DNA from 2 places in the Noviherbaspirillum sp. genome. Region 1 is predicted to be linked to the other one. Evidence: predicted binding sites of a transcription regulator. Region 1 holds the regulator's gene; the other holds the start of a gene.
What was found. Region 1 encodes sigma-54, which starts transcription at its own class of promoters, with help from an activator protein. Its sites were predicted from a motif close to TGGCANGNAANCTGCTTT; they were not measured.
Positions count from the first base shown of each region.

Region 2: the regulator sigma-54 is predicted to act here: its motif matches at 1,934-1,951, upstream of V7080_RS05550 (ammonium transporter).

Region 1 is NZ_DAIUCO010000106.1:2,686-13,732, reverse strand. It holds gene lptC (LPS export ABC transporter periplasmic protein LptC) at 1-305, shown strand, start outside; gene lptA (lipopolysaccharide transport periplasmic protein LptA) at 343-894, shown strand; gene lptB (LPS export ABC transporter ATP-binding protein) at 896-1,636, shown strand; gene V7080_RS13545 (RNA polymerase factor sigma-54) at 1,653-3,131, shown strand; gene hpf (ribosome hibernation-promoting factor, HPF/YfiA family) at 3,231-3,578, shown strand; gene V7080_RS13535 (enoyl-CoA hydratase/isomerase family protein) at 3,724-4,815, shown strand; gene V7080_RS13530 (deoxyguanosinetriphosphate triphosphohydrolase) at 4,824-5,972, opposite strand; partial or broken gene aroKB (bifunctional shikimate kinase/3-dehydroquinate synthase AroKB) at 6,003-7,632, opposite strand; gene V7080_RS13520 (Ig-like domain-containing protein) at 7,662-9,761, opposite strand; gene pilQ (type IV pilus secretin PilQ) at 9,787-11,047, opposite strand, start outside.
Region 2 is NZ_DAIUCO010000029.1:9,747-13,915, forward strand. It holds gene V7080_RS05545 (NUDIX hydrolase) at 1-529, shown strand, start outside; gene V7080_RS05550 (ammonium transporter) at 680-1,882, opposite strand; gene aat (leucyl/phenylalanyl-tRNA--protein transferase) at 2,068-2,790, shown strand; gene V7080_RS05560 (arginyltransferase) at 2,871-3,596, shown strand; gene V7080_RS05565 (quinone-dependent dihydroorotate dehydrogenase) at 3,689-4,169, shown strand, end outside.

The DNA of each region.
Region 1 (11,047 bases):
GCGAAGAGCCGCCGATCACGTTGCGGGCGGACCGCGCACGGGTCGTGAGTGACGTTAGCGAAGTGCATCTTTACGATAATGTCCGGATGGATCGGCCTGCGTCGCCGACGGGGGAACGGATGCATGCCGAGTCGGAATATCTGCTTGTATTGCCCGACGACGACGTGATCAAGACGCACAAACCGGTTGATATCACCGTGGGGCAATCAAGACTGACGGGCGTGGGCATGATTGCCAATAACGCGACACGCGAGTTTCAGCTTTCGAGCAATGTCCATGGCACGTATCAAGCCCCGGCACGATAGACCGGTATACATTGAGGCATTAAGAAAGACTCTTTTCATGAAACGTTTTTTGCTCCTGTCCGTCTGGATGCTTTGCGTGGGCGTAAATCCTCCTGCCCATGCCGAGAAAGCCGACTCGGAACAGCCGACCAAGGTTGAAGCGGATCGAATGGCGTATGACGACGTCAAGCAGATCAATACCTTCAGCGGCAACGTCGTCCTGACCAGGGGCACCATGATCATGAAGGCAGGCAAACTGGTCGTCACGCAAGACCCGGCAGGCTATCAATATGCAACATTGCTTGCGCCCGCCGGCGGCGTAGCGACGTTCCGCCAGAAACGTGACGGCGGCCCGAATCTGTGGGTTGAAGGTCAAGCCGAACGCATCGAATACGATGGCAAGGCAGAAGTGGTCAAGTTGTTTTCAAACGCAAAAATTCGCCGCCTGGAAGGCAACAAGCCGACGGATGAAGTCGAAGGTGAATTCATTTCCTACGATAGCCGGGCAGAGTTTTTTACCGTCAACAATGCACCGGCAGGCAACGCCAAGAACGGTAGCGGGCGTATCAGGGCGGTGATTCAGCCGCGCACCGAATCCAAGGGTCAGTGACATGGCAAGCACCCTGGTCGTTCGCGGATTGCAGAAAAGTTACGGAACCCGGCAAGTGGTGCGTGACGTATCACTGCAGGTGGAAAGCGGCGAAGTGGTCGGACTGCTCGGCCCCAACGGCGCAGGCAAGACGACGTCGTTCTACATGATCGTCGGCCTCGTTCCTTCCGATGCCGGTGAGATCGATCTGAATGGCGTCGCGATATCGCGCCTGCCGATTCATCGGCGCGCTGTGCTGGGCCTGTCCTACCTGCCGCAGGAGGCATCGGTCTTCCGCAAGCTGACGGTGGAAGACAATATTCGCGCCGTGCTGGAGCTGCAGCGGGACAATGGCAAGCCGTTGTCGCGGCAGGCGATCGAGAAGCGACTGAATACATTGCTGGCCGAGTTGCAGATCGAAAAGCTGCGGGAAAACCAGGCGCTGTCGCTGTCGGGCGGCGAGCGCCGCCGCGTCGAGATTGCGCGTGCGCTGGCGACGAACCCGCGATTCGTGCTGCTTGATGAGCCCTTCGCAGGCGTCGACCCGATCGCGGTCATCGAGATCCAGCGGATCGTGCGCTTCCTGAAGGAACGCGGAATCGGCGTGCTGATCACGGACCACAACGTCCGGGAGACACTGGGCATCTGTGATCGTGCCTACATCATCAACCAGGGCGCTGTGCTTGCCAGCGGCCGCCCGGACGACATCATCGCGGATGAATCGGTACGCCGCGTTTATTTGGGAGAACACTTCCGCATGTAATGGAAGCACGGCTGCTATGAAACAAACCCTTCAACTCCGTATTTCCCAACATCTGGCGCTGACGCCCCAGCTGCAGCAATCGATCCGGCTGCTGCAATTGTCGACGCTTGAACTGCATCAGGAGCTGGAGCAGATTTTGTCGGACAACCCGATGCTCGAGCGCGTCGATGATCCGCTGGATCATTCCATCCGCCTGCTGGCCGACGGTGCAATCAGCCCCCAGGGCACCCAACCGGATACACCCGTACCCAACGATGCCGGATCGGCTGCCGGTGAGGACACCGACCGGCCCTTCGAAGGCGGCGATGGAGCGGACACGCCTGCTGCAGGCGAAGCGGAATGGAGCTTCGACGATGTGGCGCGCACCTCGAAAGCGCCGGAGGACGATGATGCGCGGCCCCAGCTGGAAGCGCACGAAACCACCTTGCGCGAACATCTGCTCGAACAGATGCGGGTATCGGTAAGGGAAATGCGGGATCGCGCGCTGCTTGAGTTGATGATTGACGCGCTCAACGACAACGGCTACCTGGAAGAACCGCTGGAAGAAATTCATGCGCGACTGCCGGAAGAACTCGGGATCGAGATTGAAGAATTGTCGGTGGCGCTGAAGATGCTGCAAAGTTTCGATCCGGCGGGCGTCGGCGCACGCACGCCATCGGAATGCCTGGCAATCCAGATCCGGCGCTTTCCGAAGGTGCCGCTGGTGACGCGCCGCCGGGCTTTGACGATCGTCGAAGAACATCTGACGCTGTTCGCCCAGCGCGACTTCAACAAGCTCAAGAAAATCCTGGATTGCGACGACGAAGATCTGCGTGAGGCACAGACGATCATCAAGCAATGCAATCCGCACCCCGGTGCGGCGTTCGCCTCCGATACGTCGGACTTCGTGGTCCCGGATGTCATTGTCAAAAAGACCAAGAACGGCTGGCAGGTCATGTTGAATCATGATGTCATGCCGCGTCTTCGGGTCAATGCCCTGTATGCCAATATCCTGAAGCAAAGTAAAGGTGAGGGGTCACTTACTTCGCAGCTCCAGGAGGCCAAATGGCTGATCAAGAATATGCGTCAACGCTTCGACACGATCTTGCGCGTCGCACAAGCGATCGTGGACCGGCAGCGCAACTTCTTTTCGCACGGCGCGGTAGCGATGCGGCCCCTTGTCTTGCGTGAAATTGCTGATACACTGGGTTTACACGAGAGCACCATTTCTCGTGTGACAACACAGAAGTACATGTTGACCCCCCATGGCATGTTCGAGCTCAAATACTTTTTCGGCAGCCATGTCGCGACGGAAGCAGGGGGTGAAGCCTCGTCGACAGCGATACGAGCGCTCATCAAACAATTGATAGGAGCTGAAGACCCCAAGAATCCATTCTCAGATAGCAAGATCGCGGATATGTTAGGGGAACAAGGTATGGTCGTTGCGCGGAGAACCGTCGCCAAGTACCGTGAAGCGTTGAAAATCCCCCCTGTCAATCTGCGAAAATCTCTCTAGGTTGTTCCTTTGTAGTTGCCATCCGTTGCTGTGTTCCGGCGTAGTCCTCTACGCGGACACGTTGCGAACCGCCAGCGACACTATCCATAGGAGTGCTGTATGAATCTCATGATCAGTGGACAACATCTCGAATTGACTCCAGCCATTCGCCAGTACGTAACAAGCAAACTGGATCGGGTACTCCGCCATTTCGATCATGTCATCGATGTTGCGGTGATTCTGGGAGTCGAAAAACCCTCTGAAAAAGATAAAAGGCAAAGAGCTGAAGTCAATCTGCGCGTGAGAGGCAATGTAATCCATGTCGAAAGCTTTGCAGAAGATCTGTATGCAGCAATCGATTCGTTGATCGACAAGCTGGATAGGCAGGTATTGAAGTACAAGGGCAAGATGCAGGACCACCAGCATGAGGCGATCAAGCGCATGACGGAAGACTTGCCGGCGGCCTGATTCAGGCGGCAATCGGCAACAGGAAAAGGGCGCACGGGTTGCGCCCTTTTCCTGTTGCGGCCGCACTTTGCAAATGTCCGCAGGACGACTGCAGCATCGGGACGGTGCCGATAAAATAGCTGCAATTACATAAAACACCCTCATCATGACTGCTCACATTATTTCCGCTGTCCGGAACAACATCGGCTTTATCACGCTTGACCGGCCGAGGGCGCTCAATTCCCTGTCCCTTGATATGGTTCGCGCCTTCACGCAGGTATTGCTGTCGTGGCGCGACGACCCGGCCATCGCCGCGGTGGTCGTGCGCAGCACGAGTGAGAAGGCGTTCTGCGCAGGTGGGGACATCCGCTTTTTCTTTGATGCCGGCAAGGCGACGCCGCAATCCGGCAGCATGCTGATCGAGGATTTTTTTACCGAAGAATATGCATTGAATCATTTGACTCATCACTATCCCAAGCCGTATATAGCGCTGATGGACGGGATTGTCATGGGTGGCGGGATGGGGATCGCACAAGCCGGCCCTGCCAACCGGATGCGTATCGTCACCGAACGGACGAAGATGGCCATGCCGGAAGTGAACATTGGCCTGTTCCCGGACGTAGGCGGCAGCTTCTTCCTTTCGCGGACTCCCGGCAGGCTCGGTGTTTATCTCGGCATAACGGGAGAAACAATCGGCGCAGCCGACGCGATCCATGCAGATCTGGCCGATGTATTCATCCCTGCGGACCAGATTGGGGCGCTTTTGCAGTTGTTGGAGACATCCGCTGTGAGCGATGTCCGGGAGAGCGTCGCACGATTTGCCGAACCGTATGCATCGCATGCACTGCCTGACCAAAGCGTACTCGCCAGGAACCGTGCTGCGATCGACCGCCACTTTCAGCACGATGACGTGCGCGCCATCATGGCCTCGCTGGCAGCAGATGATGATGCATTTGCCCAGCGAACAGTGGCGACGATGCATAAACGGTCGCCGCTGATGATGTGCGTTACGCTCGAGCAGTTACGCCGCGGTGCCGGCATGAGCCTGGCGGATTGCCTGCGGATGGAAAGGACAATGGTGCGGCGAAGCTTTGAACAGGGAGAAGTGACGGAAGGAATTCGCGCACTGGTGATCGACAAGGACAATGCGCCGCAATGGCAGCCGCGGCATCTTCACGAGGTTACCCGCGAAAGCGTCGATCGCTATTTCCAATCAGCCTGGCCGGAGTGGGCGCATCCGCTGCGGGCGCTCGAATAAATCGGCGGTTAAATTTCATCCACCTGGAACAGGCGGCGATGTTCGCGCATGGCGTAGCGATCGGTCATGCCGGCGATGTAATCCGCGACCTTGCGCGCCTGCCACTGCAACCGTTCCTGCTCGTTGCCTTGCATGACCTGATAGTCCGGCGGCAGCAAACGCGGCTCCTGCATGAACGCTTCAAAAAGCTCCCGAACGATGCGGCGCGCCTTGCTGGTCATCCGGTTGACCTGGTAATGGAGATACAGATTGTCACGCAGGAACCGCTTCAGTAGCGCCGCTTCCGTGTTCATGTCATCGGAAAACGCAATCAGTGCAGTGCTGTTGCGGACGTCATCAACAGTTTTCACCTCGGCATCCTGAATCCGCGCGCGTGATGTATCGATAAGATCGATCACCAGAGCATTGATCATGCGGCGTATGGTTTCATGTATCGCGCGACGCCCGGAGATACCCGGAAACGATGCTTCCACTTCCTTGCGGTGCCGTGCATAAAAATCGATGTCGTCGAGCTGGGTCGTTGTCAGTAAGCCGGACCGCAAACCGTCGTCGATATCATGATTGTTGTAGGCAATTTCATCCGCCAGATTCGCCAGCTGCGCTTCCAGCGTCGGCTGCTTCTTGTCGATAAAGCGCCGACCGACATCGCCCAGCTTTTTTGCATTCTTCAGCGAGCAATGCTTCAGGATGCCTTCGCGCGTTTCGAACGTCAGGTTCAAACCGTCGAAGGCGCCGTACCGCTCTTCCAATTCATCGACCACGCGCAGACTTTGCAGATTGTGTTCAAAACCGCCGTAGTCCTTCATGCAGGCATTCAATGCATCCTGCCCGGCATGGCCGAAAGGCGTGTGCCCGAGATCGTGAGCCAGTGAGATCGCCTCGACGAGATCTTCATTCAACCGCAGATTCCTTGCGATCGACCGAGCGATCTGGGCAACCTCGATGCTATGCGTCAGGCGGGTACGGAACAAATCCCCTTCATGATTGACGAATACCTGGGTCTTGTATTCCAGGCGCCGAAAAGCCGTGGAATGAATGATGCGGTCCCGGTCCCGTTGGAACTCGGTGCGCGATGACGGCGTCGATTCGGGAAAGCGACGTCCGGGAGACGCCGAGGAGAAGGCAGCATACGGTGCGAGATGCGCCTCGAGATTCATTTTATGCGGCCATGCCGATTGAGGTTCTCATCACACGCATGCCTTGAGCGTTTCAAGCAACACGCTCTCGGGTACCGTCATGATCACCGGCGTTCCAAGCGGCTTGATCAAAATGAACTTCATCTTGCCGCCCTCATTCTTTTTGTCGACCTGCATCAACTCCAGCCACCGATCGGCGCCGAGATCAGGCGCGACGACTGGCAGATTGGCGGCCTTTACCAGAGATGTGACGCGTGCTTTTGCCGCAGCATCAATGAAGCCCATGCGATGGGACAAATCGGCTGCCATCACCATTCCGCACCCCACCGCTTCCCCGTGCAGCCACTCGCCATAACCAAGCCCGGACTCGATGGCATGACCGAAGGTATGGCCGAAATTCAGAATTGCGCGGAGACCGCCCTCGCGCTCATCCTGGCGTACGACATCGGCCTTGATCTCACAGGAGCGGCGTATTGCATGGGCCAGTGCGGCAGAATCTTTAGCCATCAGCTTGTCGATATTCGATTCGATCCAATCAAAGAATGGAGCATCAATGATGGCCCCGTGCTTGATCACTTCGGCCAGCCCGGCCGATAGCTCGCGTGCGGGCAAGGTTTTCAGTGTTCCGGTATCGGCGATCACGGCCTGCGGCTGGTAAAACGCACCGATCATGTTCTTGCCGAGCGGATGATTGATCCCTGTTTTGCCGCCGACGGAAGAGTCGACCTGCGCCAGCAGGGTCGTCGGTATCTGTATGAAAGGAACGCCGCGCATGTAGGTCGCCGCTGCGAAACCGGTCAGGTCGCCGATCACGCCGCCGCCCAACGCCACCAGCGTGGTTTTGCGGTCGCATTTCTCCGCCAGAAGTACGTCAAATACCTTCATCAGGCTGGACCAGTTTTTCTCTTCCTCGCCATCGGGCAGGACAATACTGGTGACCGATTTTCCAGCCGCGGAAAGTGTGGTGTGCAATTGGTCCAGGTAGAGGGGTGCAACGGTGGTGTTGGTCACGACGGCGACCCGCGCACCCGGCACGTGCTGCGCGATCAAATCCCCGCGCGATAGCAGTGATTGTCCTATGCTGATCGGATAGCTGCGATCCCCCAGGTCCACTTGCAGCGTTATCGGGTCGGTTTGTTGCATCGTCATGGGAATACTAGGAAATGGGGTCTGTCTTATCGTCCCGCCCATCGTTGCCCGAAGCGCTTTCGAGCTGGTCCAGGATGCCTTGAACCAGTAATTGTACGTTAGGGCGCCCGGTTTCCACGATTATGTGGGCAACTTCGCGATAGAACTCTTCCCGCTCGCGCGCCAACTGCTCGATCTTCTGACGTGGATCGGCGGTTTGCAGCAGCGGTCGGTTCTTGTCGTGCGCAGTGCGATGCAAGATGCTATTGACGCTGGCACGCAGGTAAATCACGGTGCCGCGGGTTTTGAGGAATTCTCGATTTTCCTGTTTGAGAATGGCACCGCCGCCTGTGGCAAGGACGATGTTCTCTTCTGCTGTTAGGTCGCGAATGACTTCCGCCTCGCGCTGACGAAAGCTGGCCTCGCCTTCAATTTCAAAGATCAAAGGAATCGAGGCGCCGGTACGCGCCTCGATTTCATGATCTGAGTCTACAAATCGCTTGTTGAGCTTTTTTGCGAGGGCGCGGCCGACGGTTGTCTTGCCGGCCCCCATGAGACCCACTAAAAATATATTGCTACGTGTCACTGCGATCGGAATGAAAAAGCACTGCCATTGCCTTTTGGTGTTGTCACCTTGATTAAGAAGTTGCCGTGTTCACACTGATCATTGGCTTTGATTACGACCGAATGGAAAGTACCTCCGACTGCATTTGTCGAGAGCACTTTATCGGGAAAGAACGTTTGAGGCGTAATCTTATTTGCATCGGCTGCTTCGACTTTTGTTTCGTTTGGCATTGGATTGTTGTTTACATCTATCAGACGGAACGTCAACTCTCTACTCGAACAACCTGGGCCGCCCACTCCTTGAATAATCGATGGATCGCCGTCCGCAGGGGCCCAGTCTCGGCAACCGCTGGCGCTGCAAACCTGCCGAATCAGTGTAGCGAACGATCCGCTGAACACGAACTCTGCAGTGCGGCTGATATAGTTAATTCCCCATTTGCCGTTCCCGCTCGCACTGTACGTACTGCTGTTGTATGGGAAAGGCAAATCACCATTCACTGCATCATATTTGCCGTCAAGCGTACCTGCGGATACGCCGGCAGTCTTAGCCAAGGAACCAGCATCCAGGAATGGATCGCCCATATCAGTGTGTGGCTCTCCGCCGCTTACGCATGTATCAACAAGAGGACGATAGGTGACAGGCACATTTCCGTCAGCATCACGGACAACGGCACAGGAATATTGACCATCGCCGTTAGAATCCACGAAGTCCTCAACTCCCTGAGCGTAGGCAAGCACAGTCACTCGTCCGTTGACAGGTTTGAATTGTTGACTCTGCAGCCTTACCGTACAGCCACCATCGACCGTGTTGCAGGCGCCTTGTGCAGATGTGCCAATCGCCCCACCTTCTGTTACAAAGTTAACCGTCGTGTTGTCAGCGATCTTGTTACCGTATTGGTCTGCCAAACGAATTGTAACGTTCGCTATTTCGCCATCATATTCCAACCCTTCGATGTTGTACTTGTCTGCACTAAATGACATGAATCGCTGAATTGGCAAACCTGTCGATACCGTAAGGGAATCGGACAAACCACTAATAATTCGTCCATTGCGTGTTGCTTCTGCAATTACACGAACCGGAGTCGGGATAGTGCCCGAGGATACAGTTGTCGTCACATTGCCACTTGCATCAGTTGTTCCTTTTGCAGGCAATACGGTAAGTCCGCCAGTTGTAGTAGTAGCCCTGAAATTGACATCTACGCCAGCCAACCCATTGTTGTTTTGATCTACAACCTTAAAGGTCAAAATTGCTGCTTCTTTACGCCCCAGTCCTCCGGAACCTTTTAGAACAATCGACGACCCGGCAAGATCCGATCCAATGAATTGAATTGTTCCAATGTTTGCCGGATCCACATTCAACGAAATGGTTTTCATGGAATTGCCGATGGAGGCTGTGACTGTATCGGTACCGCGATTACAACCATTATTTGTATATGTCGCCATCTGTACGCCATTTACAACCGCACCCGGGACAATTGTTGCGGCGCCATCACCTACACATAGCGAAGTCAGTGTCAGTCCTGACACTGTACTAACCGGCTGACCACCACTAGTTACAGGCACATTGAGCGTAATAGTGCTGAACGCGGGCAAAGACCCAACTGGAGCGGGATTCCATGATAGATTTCCAACCGTCAACGGCGCCGCACCCACAGCAATGTTGGCCGAGCTCGTTGCAGAAACTGTTCCTTTAATCGCACTGGCTTTAATCGTCAATGCGCCTGCTGATGTAAAGGTCTTCGGCTTGATGTTAATCACCGCTACTCCCGCATTGTCGGTCAATGCGGATTTCGAAACAGGTGTAAATTCCAGTAGCGCCTCGTCTGACGCTTCAAAAGTCACAATTGCGCCCGAAACCGGTGCACCGCTTCCATCAGAGAAAGTTGCACGTGCAGTCGCATTTTGTCCGCCTGACAGAGTACTAATTGTCGCTCCACTTCCATCAATAACGGCTAAAGCGAGCTTTGCTTCCCTTGTGGTGCCAGTACTGCCTCCTCCGCCAGCGACGCCCGGAGAGCCGCCTCCTCCACCGCAAGAAGCGAGCATCGCTATTGATAGGGCGCCCACCGCTATTCGCGCCACAGTAGCGAACGAGAATTTATTTCTAACAAGATTCATGATTTTCCCTAAGGTCTTTTTTTATTCAACGTACTGATAACCGCTCTGCAACAATTTTGGGAGTAATAAATATAAGTAATTCTGTTTTGTCATTCGTCCGTGAATTTGACTTGAACAGATTACCAACAACCGGAATATCTCCAAAGAGTGGCACTTTCGTCTCAGTTTCACGCTCGGTTTGCTGGAAAATACCTCCTAACACAACCGTTCCGCCGTTTTCTACCAACACTTGTGTTTTCACATGCTTGGTGTCGATTGCAAAACCAGCCCTGGTCTCTACGCCTACACTGTCTTTATTCACATCAACGTCGAGGATAATGTTTCCGTCCGGTGTTATTTGAGGCGTAACTTCAAGTTTTAAATTTGCTTTACGGAACGCAATCGAAGTGGCACCACTGCTGGTAGCAACTTGGTATGGCAATTCCGTGCCCTGTTCGATTAAAGCTTTTAACTGGTCCGCGGTTACGACGCGCGGACTAGAAATGATCTTGCCCTTCCCATCCGCTTCGAGCGCCGACAACTCTAGATTAAGGAAACGGTTTGCCGCAGCTGAAAAGATGCTGACTCCTATGCTAGCCGCATTCAATCCACCAATACCGCCCGCAGGCAAATTGACGAACTGCGTATTCGGTATATAGCTTCCCTCGGTCAATCTCGCCTGCCCGGTTGTCTCACCGACCCCAAGATAATTTCCTGTGAATGCGAGCCTGTTATTCCCGCTGATTTGATACCCTGAATCACCGCCACGCAGTGTTCGTGCATCATTGAAGCCTAACTTTGCGCCGAGATTTTTGCTGAACTTGTCGTCAGCCTCGACGATACGGGCCTCGATCAACACCTGTTTCGACGGAATGTCGGTCTTCTGGACCAGCTTGCGAATCTCCTCAAGTTTCGAGGTGATATCGGTAACAAACAATTGGTTCGTACGAGGATCGATGACGGCGCTTCCCCGTTTTGACAGAATCCGATTCTTACTGTCGCCATCAATGCCGAATACTTGCTTGAACGACTCCGCCTTCTGATAGTTCAATTGGAAGATTTCAGTTTTCAACGGCTCCAGTTCGGCAATCTGCGCTCGCTGCTCCAGCTCCAGCTTTTCCTTCGTCAACAGTTCATCCTTGGGCGCAATCCATAACACAGAGCCGTTCTTGCGCATATCCAAACCTTTGGCCTGCATGACAATATCCAGCGCCTGGTCCCAAGGCACGTCTTTCAAACGCAAAGTCAGGTTGCCGCTCACTGTATCGCTGGTGATGATGTTCAAGCCGGTAAAGTCAGCAATCACC
Region 2 (4,169 bases), on a different contig from region 1:
GACCGATGACAACCGACTTCGCTATGTATGCGAACAGTGCGGCGTCATTCATTATCAGAACCCAAAAATGGTCATTGGATCAATCCCGGCGTGGGAACACGATGGCGAATCCCGCGTCCTCCTGTGCAAGCGTGCGATCGAACCACGACTGGGTTACTGGACGTTACCGGCCGGTTTTATGGAGAATGACGAAACCACCTCCGAAGCGGCGCGACGCGAAACGCTGGAAGAAGCCGGGGCGCGTATTGAGTTACACGGCCTCTTTTCGCTGTTGAACGTGCCTCATGTACATCAGGTGCACATGTTTTATCGGGCAACGCTACTTGACTTGAACTATGAAGCGGGAATCGAAAGCCTCGAGGTAAAGCTTTTCTCGGAAGAAGAAATTCCCTGGGAAGACATTGCGTTCCCCACAGTTGCCTACACACTCCAGTCATATTTCTCTGATCTGAAGAAGGTAAAAAGTGGCGAGGGCGCCTATGAACTGCACACGCACGACATTACCAAAAAGCTGCGGCAACCCGGCTAGCAGGCTATTGGAAATATCGCGAGCAGGTCATGGTCATTCATCATAGAGCCTGCACGCGGGAGGCGCTCGCCGAGCGCCTCCCGTGAACAGCAGCAGGTGCAGCAGCGTCTCGATATCTTGCGAGCTTATCGGCACCGGGAAGAACAGCATTTACCAGTTGGTTTCCCGTTCTGCCGTTGCGCTGATCCTGTGAATTGACAGGTCCGCGCCATCGAATTCCTCCTCGGGATTCAGACGAATGCCGACCAGGATCTTCAACGCCCCATAGATCACTGCGCCCGCAATGACGGCGATAACGACTCCCATCGCCGTACCGACGAGTTGCGACATAAACGCCACGCCACCGATTCCACCTAACGCCTTCTGACCGAATATGCCGGCGGCGATACCACCCCACGCACCACACAGCCCGTGCAGAGGCCAGACTCCCAACACGTCGTCGATCTTCCACTTGTTCTGCGTCAAAGTGAACATCCACACGAACACCCCGCCCGCTACGCCACCAGTCACCAGCGCTCCGAGCGGATGCATCAGATCCGAGCCTGCGCATACGGCAACCAACCCAGCCAAGGGACCGTTATAAACGAAGCCGGGATCATTCCTCCCCGCGATCAGAGCCACCAGCGTGCCGCCAACCATGGCCATGAGGGAGTTTAGTGCGACGAGGCCATTCATCTTGTCCAGGGTTTGTGCGCTCATCACATTGAAGCCGAACCAGCCAACCGCAAGAATCCATGCGCCGAGGGCGAGAAAAGGTATGTTCGACGGCGGATGTGCGGAAATCGCGCCATCTTTTGAATACCGCCCTCGCCGGGCGCCAAGCAAGAGGATGGCAGGCAATGCCGCCCACCCGCCTACTGCATGCACAACCACGGAACCGGCAAAGTCATGGAACTCGGCGGAAAATGCTTCTTTCAGCCAGGCTTGGATTCCAAAACGCTGATTCCATACAATGCCCTCGAAAAACGGGTATGCAAGGCCGACCAGCAAGGCGGTTGCAACTATCTGGGGATAGAATTTGGCACGCTCTGCGATGCCGCCTGAAATAATGGCGGGTATGGCTGCCGCAAACGTGAGCAAAAAGAAGAACTTTACAAGTTCAAAACCGTTTTTTGCCGCAAGCGTTTCTGCATCGGAGAAAAAACCGACGCCATAGGCAATGCTATAGCCAACGAAGAAATACGCAATTGTAGACACGGCAAAATCGACAAGAATTTTTACCAATGCGTTAACCTGGTTTTTCTTTCTCACCGTACCGAGTTCGAGAAATGCAAATCCTGCATGCATTGCTAAAATCATAATCGCCCCGAGTAGAATGAACAGGGCGTCGGCGCCACTTTTTAGCGAATCCATTTTCCTAAAACCTCCCAATAAATGTGCATGCTTGAAATTGATTGCACCATGGAAGCAAAAGTTGTTCCATTTTAGTGCAAATTTGCAAGTCATTGATTTATAAACAGTATTAATTTCATGAAACTTCAACACTCCTCGTGCGTACCAAGTAGGTGCGAAATGTTGTTCTACTTTGGGGAGGCGACGTGATTCCGTGGCTGGGTAGCGATACGCCATTCCCTGATGTGTCGAAGGCGTTGACTGAAAAAGACGGGGCGCCTGGCTTGCTCGCCGCGGGTGGAGATCTCTCACCGCAACGGCTATTGGACGCCTATTGCCATGGAGTATTTCCCTGGTATTCCGCAGGGCAGCCCATCCTTTGGTGGAGTACGGATCCGCGCATGGTCTTGATGACAGATCACTTTGTGGTTTCGCATAGCCTTAAAAAAACCTTGAAAAAGGTTCACAACAGCATGCACACCGATGGCCGATGGCAGGTCCGCTTCGATAGTGCGTTCGAGGAAGTAATGCGGGCCTGTGCGGCACCACGCGGAGAAAGCGGCGGCACCTGGATTTCCGAAGAGATCGTCCAGAGCTACACGGCCCTGCATCGTTTGGGTTATGCACACTCTTCGGAGATATGGCTGGACGGCGTATTGGTCGGTGGAGCGTATGGAATAGCAATCGGGAAAATGTTCTACGGCGAGTCGATGTTCGCGCGTGTTAGCGATGCGTCAAAAGTGGCGTTGACGTATTTGGTTTCATTTCTGAAAAAACATGAGGTGAAGATGATCGACTGCCAACAAGAGACCTCTCATCTGGCATCACTCGGCGCCTCTCCGGTATCGCGGGCCGAATTCTTGGCTCATCTAAGGATGGCCATCAGCCAGCATCCCATTGAACAATGGAAGGTGCCAAATTTATTTTGACTTGTTGAGAAAAACACTTATGTCGTGTGGTCTAACGGTGTAAATTACCGTTGTCAGCATCGCAGCTAGGTTAGACGTAAATGACGCATTTAAAAGACCTACCGTTCGCCACTCTGCAGTTCTATGCAACTGCCCCTTACCCTTGCAGCTACCTTGACGAGCGTCAGGCACGTTCTCAGGTCGCAACACCGTCGCATCTCATCAACGCCGACGTCTATTCCGAGCTGGTCAAGAACGGATTCAGGCGTAGCGGCATTTTCACCTACCGGCCCTATTGCGATGGTTGCCAGGCATGTGTGCCGGTCAGGGTGAAAACCAGTGCGTTTGCGACAAGTCGCAGCCAGCGCCGGGCTTGGGCCAAACACCAGAATTTAACAACCTGGGTGACCAATCTCGCTTACGTTCCCGAACACTACGATCTATATCTGCGCTACCAGGCTGCGCGACACGCCGGCGGCGGCATGGATCAGGACAGTCGTGATCAATATGCGCAGTTCCTGCTCCAGAGCAAAGTCAACACACGCCTGGTGGAATTCCGCGAAGCGGACGGCACGCTGCGCATGGTGAGCATTATCGACATCCTGAGTGACGGCCTCTCGTCGGTGTACACCTTCTATGATCCGGATGTAAGCGGCGCATCGTATGGCACGTATAACGTTCTGTGGCAGATAGAACAGGCACGGCGACTCGATATTCCATTCGTCTATTTGGGGTATTGGATTCAGGACAGTCCCAAGATGGCGTACAAGGTCAATTTCAAGCCACTGGAAGCGCTGAGAAACGGGAAATGGGAAGACTGGTTCTGACGTTAGAATAGCGGTTTTCGTCTCGGCAAATCCGCGCCTTGGCTTCGCATGATCCCTGTGCGTTTCATGCGGCCGGTCAGATCCTGCAACCTATGCCTGATAAACTTTTCTACGCACTAGCTCGTCCCTTCCTCTTTTCTCTCGATCCGGAAGCCGCACACAACCTGACCCTGCCGTATTTGAGACAGGCGGCCGGAATCGGATTGACGAAAGTGTTACCTCGTCCGAAAGCCGACCCGCGAAAGGTCATGGACATCGTTTTTCCGAATCCGGTCGGCCTCGCCGCGGGTCTTGATAAGGATGGCGCCTATATCGACGGCCTCGCATCGCTCGGATTCGGTTTCATTGAAATAGGAACGGTTACACCAAGGGCACAGCCCGGCAACCCCCGGCCGCGAATGTTTCGCCTTCCGAAAGCCAATGCCATCATCAACCGGATGGGTTTCAATAATGGTGGTGTGGACGCATTCGTTTCAAACGTGCAGGCATCCCGGTTTTACCAGAACAAGGAAGGCGTACTAGGGCTCAACATCGGCAAGAACGCCGATACACCGCTGGAACGCGCAGCAGACG